Regions from separate parts of the Corynebacterium sp. 401_CJEI genome, predicted to be linked through region 3. Evidence: predicted binding sites of a transcription regulator. Region 3 holds the regulator's gene; each other region holds the start of a gene.
The links. Region 3 encodes LexA, which represses DNA repair genes until DNA is damaged. Its sites were predicted from a motif close to CGAACANNTGTTCG; they were not measured.
Positions count from the first base shown of each region.

Region 1: ADM64_RS01330 (SAV_6107 family HEPN domain-containing protein) is a predicted target of LexA. The motif match lies at 1,189-1,202, and genes of this name have one in related genera.
Region 2: ADM64_RS04445 (error-prone DNA polymerase) is a predicted target of LexA. The motif match lies at 1,529-1,542, and genes of this name have one in related genera.

Region 1 is NZ_JVIP01000005.1:34,889-38,165, reverse strand. It holds gene ADM64_RS01335 (DUF3040 domain-containing protein) at 1-358, opposite strand, end outside; gene ADM64_RS01330 (SAV_6107 family HEPN domain-containing protein) at 589-1,077, opposite strand; gene ADM64_RS01325 (GNAT family N-acetyltransferase) at 1,284-1,874, shown strand; gene ADM64_RS01320 (LppM family (lipo)protein) at 1,855-2,529, shown strand; gene metF (methylenetetrahydrofolate reductase [NAD(P)H]) at 2,533-3,277, opposite strand, start outside.
Region 2 is NZ_JVIP01000018.1:114,276-117,552, forward strand. It holds gene ADM64_RS04435 (methionine ABC transporter ATP-binding protein) at 1-398, opposite strand, end outside; gene ADM64_RS04440 (MetQ/NlpA family ABC transporter substrate-binding protein) at 463-1,329, opposite strand; gene ADM64_RS04445 (error-prone DNA polymerase) at 1,577-3,277, shown strand, end outside.
Region 3 is NZ_JVIP01000009.1:53,409-56,685, reverse strand. It holds gene lexA (transcriptional repressor LexA) at 860-1,561, shown strand; gene ADM64_RS02215 (DeoR/GlpR family DNA-binding transcription regulator) at 1,655-2,434, shown strand; gene ADM64_RS02210 (1-phosphofructokinase family hexose kinase) at 2,431-3,277, shown strand, end outside.

The sequences.
Region 1 (3,277 bases), on a different contig from region 3:
TCTTTGCCGCCCCGGACTTAGACTTTCCAAAGTTCAGCCCCGAAGCAGAACTAGACTTCTCCTGCCTACCGGCGCCAGTCAGAGCCCAAACGCCGGAACCGAACATAAGACCAAAGCCGGCTACCGACAACACAATGAACCAATTGCTCACAGAGAAAAGAGCGACGCCGCCAATCAGCATCAGCAGACCAAGGAGCATGAGCGCAAAAACCTGGATCGAAAACCCACGGGGGGCGCTGTTTTTCTCCGGAAAGCTGAACGCATTTCCGGCCATCGTCGAACTAAATTTAGGATCCTCAGCGTAGAGTGCAGACTCGATTTCGTCGAGCATCCGCTGTTCGTGCTCAGATAGTCCCACAATTCCTCCATCGCCTACTTGAGCATTGCCCACCGCGATACTGGCGAGCCTCGACCCTTCAACTAACAGTGCCGGTACAGCAAAGTTAATCACAGGCCACCTGCTGCTAACGCGGCGTCCGTTAGCTTCATTCTTACCCCTTCAACGGGTGACTCACCCCTATTGTTCCATGAATCCCAACAATCCCCCATTTATTTAGGAAAGCAACGCTCTAACACGCTCCCACCGGCTTACGCAGCCGCGGGCAGAACACCCAGCTCGGCCCGGACAGCCCCCAAGAATGCACAACTTAAATCCCACAACTCCTGTGCCCGCCGCGAGTCAATGCGACGCGAAATACCTAACCGGACTTCCTCACGCAGCGCGGTGAACTGCTCGAATTTGGTGACCCAGCTATCAAATTCGGGCTGCTCTTTCCTTAAACGCAACCAGGCACTCTGTGTTGCCGAACGACGACGCCTAACTGCTGAGCCCGAACGAGAGCCCGAGCCAGAACCCCCAGCCACCGATGCATCGTCGCGATTCAACAGCGCGCCTGCGCAGCGCAGTGCCGCACAGTAGGAAAGCTCCAGCATCTCATCAGAGCCAGCATTCCGAGCATTCACTAGCAGAGCCTCTGCCCGCCCCAGCAGCTCCAGCGATTGCTTTGAGACACCGACCGGGGCGACCGAACCCGACTGCGAAATCGCCCTAAACTCCACCACGTTCGACCTTGCCACCGCCCTGCTTCTCCTTTCACACAGCATTCACATGAGCACAGATTTTCCGCTTCTCCTTAGCGGGATTGACTGCAATTTATCCCCAACCCCGGACTGCGCCAGACACAGTTTCGAACACCTGTTCGACCCGATGTTATTGCAGTAATCTCACAACTAAGTTCGTCTAAGTCGCTAATCTGGTCACTGTGAAATACAGCGTGGTTCCGATGACAGCAGGAGACTTCAATCTCCGCCTGCAAGAAGCAGTGGCTCTCTACATCACCGCGATGCAGTACAACCCCGCAATCTTGCCCGGTCGTCTCCATGAATGGCAGAAGCAAACCACTCAACCCGGCTTCATGGCTGCTGCAGCCATAGCTCACCCCGAAGAGCTCTCCCCTGCCCAGGCTCTCCGCGACCCGCGCTGCAGGTTGGTTGGCATCGGCTACTGCCGCACAGGATTGGACACGCACTGGTGGTATCGCCAGGTAAGAGATGGACTGCTCATGGACGGGCGCTCGCTACCGGACGTCGTCAAGCTCTTGGGAAACTACGCCGAACTGTCTGAGATTCACATACATCCCAGCTTTCAGGGACGGGGACTCGGTAAACGGCTGCTCCGCGAGTTGGTCGATTCCCGCCCAGAGACGCGAGTTCTGTTGTCAACGCCGGAATACCCGAATGAGGCCAATAGGGCATGGCAGCTCTACCGCCAATTTGGTTTCAAGGATGTTTTAAGGAACTTTTATTTCACAGGGGACTCCCGTCCCTTTGCAGTTCTAGGAGTAGATCTTCCCCGTGACATCATCACCGAGTGAACCTTCCACACCACGTCGACGGCTTTCGCCTCTGCGCATTGCCACAGCAATGGCAGGGATTGCCGCCGTCCTGCCGCTCAGCGGCTGCTTTGACGCGCAGGCTGGCATTACCATTTCCGGCGATGACAGGGTCTCGGGCACAATTCACGTAACGCCCACGGAGGAAGTCCGTTCCCAATTTGAGCAGTGGCAAGTGCCGGAAGATCTCTCCGACCGCGTCTCACAGGGAGAAATCGACTCCTCCACGGGAAAGATGGAAGTCTCATTCAACGAGCTGCACTTCATTGAACTCACCGATACGCTCCGACAGCTTTCCGACGATCGCATAGACATCGACCTAGACCGTACCGGTGGCGGCAAGATTTCGATGAACGGTCACATGGATTTGACTCACCTGCCCGGCGCGAAGGTTGATTTCGTCGTCGCGTTCCCGGAGCAGGTTACTGACTCCAATGGCCGCCAGACCGAACCGAACAAGGTGGAGTGGCAGCTCGCCAGTGGCGAGAACCATAATGTATGGGCTTCGTCGCCGGCTGGATCCACCAAGCGGAATCAATTCCTCTTGTTTGCCGGTGTGACCACAGCCGCCGGTGTCCTGGCTTCAGTACTAGGCGTCCTGTGGGCGCGAAGAATCCGCGACATGCAGGACTTTTAGCAATTAAAAACCGCCGCGCAGCATATCCTGGCCGGTGCCCCATGCGGGTGCCATGCCGAGGTTGTGCAAAACCTCCTGGGAGGCGCGGGCGAAGTTCATAGTCATAAAGTGCAGCCCCGGCACGCCTTCGGCGATGAGACGCTCTGCCATGTTGGTCGAAAACTCGATACCAATCTTGCGAATCTCATCCTTATTGGCCTGCTCGTCACCATCTGCTGCCTTAATCAGGCGTTCCTCCAAATCGGATGGCAACTGAGCCCCTGAGAGCTCAACCTGCCTGCGCACTGAGCGCAGCGACGTAATCGGCATCAGCCCCGGAATGATGGGCTTGGCACCGTGCACTGGGTCGGCTTCCACCAGGCGGTCTCGAAGGCGCAAGTAGTGCTCAATATCGAAGAACATCTGAGTAATCGAGTATTCGGCTCCCGCGCGCAGCTTGGCCAGCGTGTACTGCGTGTCATGGTCCAAATCTGGCGAGCGGTAGTGTCCTTCCGGGAACGACGCAATGCCGATTTCAAATTTTTCGAACTCCGGCTCGGCCTTAATCAGCTCAATCAGCTCGCTGGCGTAGTGCAGACCACCCTCGGTCTCCATCCAAGGACCGAGGGGGTCTCCCGGCGGATCGCCACGCAGAACGAGCAGATTCGTCAGCCCCGCGCTGAGGTAAGAACGCAGGATTTCTCGCAGCTCGTCGACGGTGTGCTCTACCAATGTCAGGTGCACAAGCGTTGTAAGCGGCTGCTTCGAA
Region 2 (3,277 bases), on a different contig from region 3:
CCGAGACCGACGAACTCCAGCAGCTCCTGGGCGCGAGCGCGGCGCTTGGCCTTCGGCATGCCGGCCAGTTCCAGCGGGTATTCAACGTTGCGAATCGCGTTGCGCGAATGGAAGAGGTTGAAGTGCTGGAAAATCATGCCGATATTGCGGCGCAAGCCCCGTAGCTGGCGCTCGGAGATGCCGACGATGTCGGTGTCATCTAGCAAAACCTGCCCGGAGGTTGGCTTTTCCAGGCCGTTAATCATACGGATGAGCGTTGATTTACCGGCGCCGGAATAACCGATGACGCCGAGGATTTCGCCGGGTTCAACGGTTAGGTTGATGTCGGCGAGCGCGGTGACGTCGCCGAATTGCTTGTTCAGCTCGCGGAATTCGAGCTTCGTTCCCCTGTTGGTCACGAATGAATCAGTGCCCCTTGGTCTGTGTTCCCTGGTGTTGGGCGGTGCTTAGGTGGCAGTGGCGTTAGTTCTGCTCGCGCTGCTGCTCTTCGACGCGATCCAGAATGTCCTGCAGCTCCTTAGCCGAACGGTCAACCGGAACCGAGGTGCCCTTGGAGTCCTCAGCGACTGCGTCCTGGACCTCCTTGGAGTGCCAGATCTTGGAGAGCTCCGCGTACTTCGGGTTGTCAGCATTTTCAGCCTTGGTGACAAAGACGTTGATGTACGGCTCTGCCTCCGTGGAGTTCGGGTCATCCTGGAAGATGGCGGTGTTCGGGTCGATGCCGGCGCGGTCCAGGAAGGAGTTATTGATAATGGCGGGCTTACCCTCGCCGTAGGCGGCCGGAGTCTGAGCGGCATCCACCGGCAGAACCGTGACCTTGGAAGCTTCCTTATCGATGTCAGCAGGGGACGGGGTCAGCAGGTCATCCTGCTTCAGCTTCAGCAGGCCAGCCTGAACCAGCACGTTAATAGCGCGGCCCTGGTTGGACGGGTCGTTCGGGATGACGACCTCGGTGCCCTTCTTCAGCTCATCAACCGACTTGTGGTCCTTCCAGAACAGAGCCAGCGGGACAATTTCGCTCGAGCCAATCGGAGTCAGGTCCGACTTAGCGCCGGCGTTGTACTCAGCCAAGAACTTGATGTGCTGGAAGAGATTGACGTCGAGCTGGCCCTCATCGAGTGCGCGGTTCGGGGTCTGGTAGTCGGAGAAGGACTGAACATCCAGATCGATGCCCTGTTCGGAAGCCTTCTGCTCGAAAACGGTCCAGGCCTTCTTGCCGGCATCCGTGGTGCCGATGCGAATGGCATCATCCGAGCTGCCACAGGCGGTAAGGCCGGTTGCGGCGAACGCGACAGTAAGTACACCGGCGGAAAAACGCTTGAGGTTCATCGAGGGGTCTCCTTATTTAATGGGATTTGTTAGCTGAAGTTTTAAGGCAGAACTAGACCAAGCTGTCTTTAATTCTGGGGTTAAGGCTAGCACTTGCCCAGGTAGTGCTGAAAATTCAACTTCAGCCTAAACAGTCGAACGTGGCTGAGGTGTGACTTACGGATGCGTCCCGGGGGTGGCGCTTAATGCACATACTAATCGAAAATACGTTTGAATGCAGTCCGTAGGGTGGGTTAATGTTCATGGCATGGAAAACATCTCGGACGGACAGTCGGAGCAGTCCGGTCGGCCACTGAGCTGGTCGCGGATTGAGCGTATTCTATCGGGTAAATTTTCAGGAAAACTACAGCCTAATGGCAGCTTCAATGGCTGGTGGGGGCAGCTGTCAGATTCCATCGTTGGGGCTTTTGAAGCTCCGGAAAGCGGTGTTAGTGGCGGAGGTGGCGTGTCATTTTCGCCTGCGGATATTAAGGCGGAATTGCACTGTCGTTCGAGCTATTCATTCCTGCATGGCGCATCGGATCCGGAAGAATTGGTGTCCGAGGCTGCGCGTTTGGGGTTAAACGTGTTGGGGCTCGCAGATCGCGATGGTTTCTATGGAATCGCTCGTTTTGCCGAGGCTGCAGCGGAGGCTGGTATCGCCACAATCATCGGCGCGGAGCTGGGGCTTCCGCAGCGGCCCCTCACAGTGCTGGGGCGGGGGCCCGAGGGCTATCGGCGCCTGAGCCACACGCTGTGTGATGCGCATATGTCGGCAGGGGAGAAGTCCGTCGTCCGCTATCCCTCGCTGCCAGAGTTAGGGGAGGCCGCAGGTGGTTTCTGGCAGGTGCTTGCCGACGTCAGCTGGGTCGGCGACTTGGAAGAGCTCATTGCGGCCTTCGGTGCGGAGAACGTGGCGCTCGAGCACCGCCTGAGCTCCACAGCAGAGGCGGCCGATGATGAGGAGGCTATTTCGGCCGCAGCTGTGAAGTATGGCCTGCGGGAGGTGGTTTCCTCTGCTGCGACGGCGGCCTCGCCTGCGGCAAGCCGGTTGGCCGGGGCGAAGCAGGCCCTTGCTGTGCGGGAGGACTTAGACGGGTTCGAGTCACGGCTGGAGCCCGCAGGCGGAGCTTGGTTGCGTTCGTGGGAGGAGCTATCGGCGGCAACACGGTATCTGGGGGCGCAGGTGCTGCAGGCAACACAGGACATTGCAGGTGAGTGTGCTTTTACGCTTGATCTCATTGCGCCTGAGTTGCCTCGCTGGGAGGTTCCTGCTGGTCACGATGAGGATTCGTGGCTACGGGAAATTGCTCGTGCGGGGGCGCGGCGGCGGTATGGTCCGGCCGATGGAGCTGGGGATAGCTCCGTGCAAGCGCGGGCGTGGGCGCAGTTAGAGAATGAGCTGACTGTGATTCGAGAGCTGGGTTTTCCAGGCTACTTCCTCATCGTGCATGACCTCTGTGAGTTCTGTCGCCGGGCGGGAATTCTGGCGCAGGGGCGCGGTTCGGCCGCTAACTCGGTGGTGTGTTTTGCGCTGGGGATCACCAATGTTGACCCCATTAGTGCCGGGCTGTTGTTCGAGAGGTTTTTGTCGCCAGAACGGGATGGGCCACCGGATATCGATGTAGACATTGAGTCTGGTCGTAGGGAAGAGGTCATCCAATACGTCTATGAAAAGTATGGTCGTGACAATGCCGCGCAGGTGGCCAATGTCATTACCTACCGGCGGCGCGGTGCATTGCGCGATGCGGCGCGGGTGTTGGGGTACTCGCCGGGCGTTATCGATGCGTGGGTCAGAGACCGGGAGGCGTGCCCGCCGGAGCCGGTGCAGCAACTGGCGGAGCAGCTTCGTGGGCAGCCTCGGCATCTAGGTATTCACTCTGGCGGAATGGTGATTTGTGATCGGCCGATTGCGGATGTCGTGCCAGTGGAATGGGCACGCATGGAAGGTCGTTCGGTAGTGCAGTGG
Region 3 (3,277 bases):
CAGTCTACGTCCCACCCCAACACCGGAAACTGGAATGATTATTGCGCGGAGTAGGAAGCGTACGTAGACGTAAAGGTGCTTTCGACCGCCTCACTTTGTCCCTGTTCAAAGACCATGCTGCCGAAAACTCCGAAGAAAGCACCAAGCCCTAGAGCCCATACCGCCATCAGGCGAGTCAGGTTAGTGCCTGCGGATACATCACTACGATTGGACTGCTGCGCCCTGCTAACGGATAGAGACGGACGCCCGTAGTTGACCGAGACATGACTGGGCCGCGACCTGTCCCTCCGCATTCGCGCCGATGAAGCCCCATTTCGATTGCGCTGTGCAATACGTGCACGCTGACCGGGCCGAACGATGTGCTGTGTGCAAGACGCACTACGTTCACCCCACACCAACGGGGCTTTCCGTGTCGTCCGAGCAGGGAGCTCGGAAACTTGAGAAAAGTCAATATCAGATGTGCTGCTAACACCAAGTGCGGTTGAAACCGTAGACATCATGTTTTCTCCCTTTCCAACGTTGACTCTCCCACCGTTGCCGGCCTGGAGAGAATAAGAGTTGTACGACCGTTTCCCGACGCTGTGGAGACTATGTCCAAGGGCGGATGCGGAGAATCCGTCTAGACCCTTTCATCAAACGACTGTTCGAGTAACTTGTCATGTTCGATTTATAACACCATGTTCGAATATTGTCTACTGCTATCCGGATTTATTTTCGATTTTCGACATCATCACCGCCTCCGAGCACGGATAATGTACACGTTTTCTAAAGAATTCAAGGGCGCACAGTGTTCGATGCTCGACGATTCGAACAGTTTTGAGTTATGATTCATTCGAAAGAGTTTGAGAAGGGATGTTCCATGGCTCAAAAGAAGAAAGCGAACCCTAAAACACTCACCGATCGGCAGCGTCGGATTCTTGACGTCATTTCGGATGCCGTCGTACTTCGCGGATACCCACCGAGCATTCGAGAAATTGGGGATGCTGTGGGCTTGAATTCCACCTCGTCGGTGGCATACCAACTCAAGGAGTTGGAGAAGAAGGGCTTTCTCCGCCGCGACCCACACAAACCCCGCGCGGTAAACGTAAGGGATTCGAAGTCCTCCGCTGGCACTTTCACTCCGGTAAAGCCTGGGCCAAAGGCTACTGGCACCACCCAAACTCCCGAGATGCCAGAGGACATGCCAGAGCCAATCTTCGTTCCTATCGTTGGACAGATTGCGGCTGGCAACCCTATTTTGGCGGAGCAGCATGTGGAAAGTCACATGGCACTTCCGATGGAGATTACGGGCTCTGGTCAGCTATACCTACTCAAGGTCGTGGGTGATTCCATGGTTGACGCGGGCATTCTCGACGGAGACTGGGTGGTAGTCCGTTCCCAAGACGTGGTCGAACAGGGAGATTTCGTTGCAGCCCTGTTTGAAGATGAAGCAACAGTCAAGGAATGGCACGAAGACGCTGCTGGCAAGTGGCTCATGCCCCATAATCGCGCCTTTGACCCACTCCCCGCGGAGCACGCCAAAATCCTCGGCAAGATTGTCAGCGTCCTACGCAGCCTCTAATTTCCCACATTTTCGTTGCCCGAAACAGACATAAACGGGCATACTGGGAACAGATAGTAAAGCTGAAATTTCTTAACAGCTAAGGAGCGGGGAATGTACGCAGAGGAACGCCGCCGGAAGATTGCGTCTTTGACAGCAGTCGAAGGGCGCGTGACGGTCGCTGATCTTGCGGAAGCTTTCGATGTCACAGCAGAGACGATTCGCCGTGACCTAGCTCAGTTGGATGCAGAGGGCGCAGTTCACCGCGTACACGGTGGCGCTGTGGCTACTCGTTCTTTTCAGACTGTTGAGTTTTCAGTTGCCGCTCGAAAGAACGCGCAAAAGGACGCGAAGCTCTCTATTGCCCGCTGTGCTGCGGATTTTCTGCCTGACTCTGGTGGTGGAATTTTTCTCGATGCTGGAACTACCACCGAGGCTCTTGCAGAGCTGATGGTCCACTCCCCTGATAACCGCCGTTGGTCGGTTGTCACAAACTCTCTTCCCAACGCCATCACACTCGCAGGATCGAACCGCATTGAGCTTCAACTCCTTGGCGGCCAAGTTCGCGTCATTACTCAGGCGGTTGCTGGCGATACGGCACTCCGCACTCTCGCGGTTATGCGTGCCGATGTCGCTTTCATTGGTTCTAATGCCTTGACAATTGACCACGGTCTTTCTACTGCTGATCCGCAGGAAGCGGCGGTAAAGCGCGCGATGATTACGAATGCGCGCAAGGTCATCGTTATGGCGGACTCGACGAAACTTGGCCGCGACTTTCTCGTCAGCTTTGCAGCATTGGAAGATATCGACGTCGTGATTACAGATTCCTCTGCCCCGGAACAGTTCGTCAACGATCTCAGGGAGCAAGGTGTCGAGGTTGTGGTTGCTTCATGATCCTGACCTTGACTGTAAATCCGTCAATCGATCGACTTGCTCGACTCGATACGGAGCTCAAGCGAGGTGGCGTGTTCCGCCTACCAATGGCTGAGGACATGGCTGGTGGCAAGGGAATTAATGTGTCCAAGGCGTTGCACTACGCCGGAGAAAAGACGCTCGCGCTCTACCCGGCATCGGACTCCGGAAAATTCACGCGCCTGTTGGAAGTCTCTGGCATACCCCATGAAGCCATCAACACGACTAACGAAGCCCGCGTTAATCTCACACTCGCAGAGCCAGATGGGACGACCACCAAGCTCAATTCCCCTGGCATGACATTGACGAAAGCGCACCGTAGGCGTGTCCTGGAGAAACTTATCCACCATGCTAAACACGCCACGTGGGTAGTTTTCGCAGGTTCATTGCCCCCTGGTGTCCCCAGGGATTTTTACGTTCAATGCACCGAGGCGGTGTATTCGGTCAACCCGAATATTCGTGTTGCTATGGATACGAGCGACGGCCCACTGACTGAGGTCGTTCGCGCATTTCCAAAGGTGCGACCTTTTTTGATGAAGCCGAACGCCTACGAACTTGGTCAAATCATTGATCAGGACGGCGAAGAACTTGAGGCCGCTGCAGCCGAAGGGAACTATCTTCCCGTAGCGCAGGCTGCTCGTGCGCTGAACGAGCTTGGCGTTTCCGAAGTCCTGGCCACTCTCGGCGAAGCAGGGGCGGTGCTTTCAGTGAAGTCAGGCGGTTGTTTCGCTGCTACCTCCCCCTCGATAGTCGCTCAGTCGACGGTCGGTGCTGGAGACTGTGCTTTGGCCGGCTACGTTATGTCCCGCGAACGCGGTGATAGCT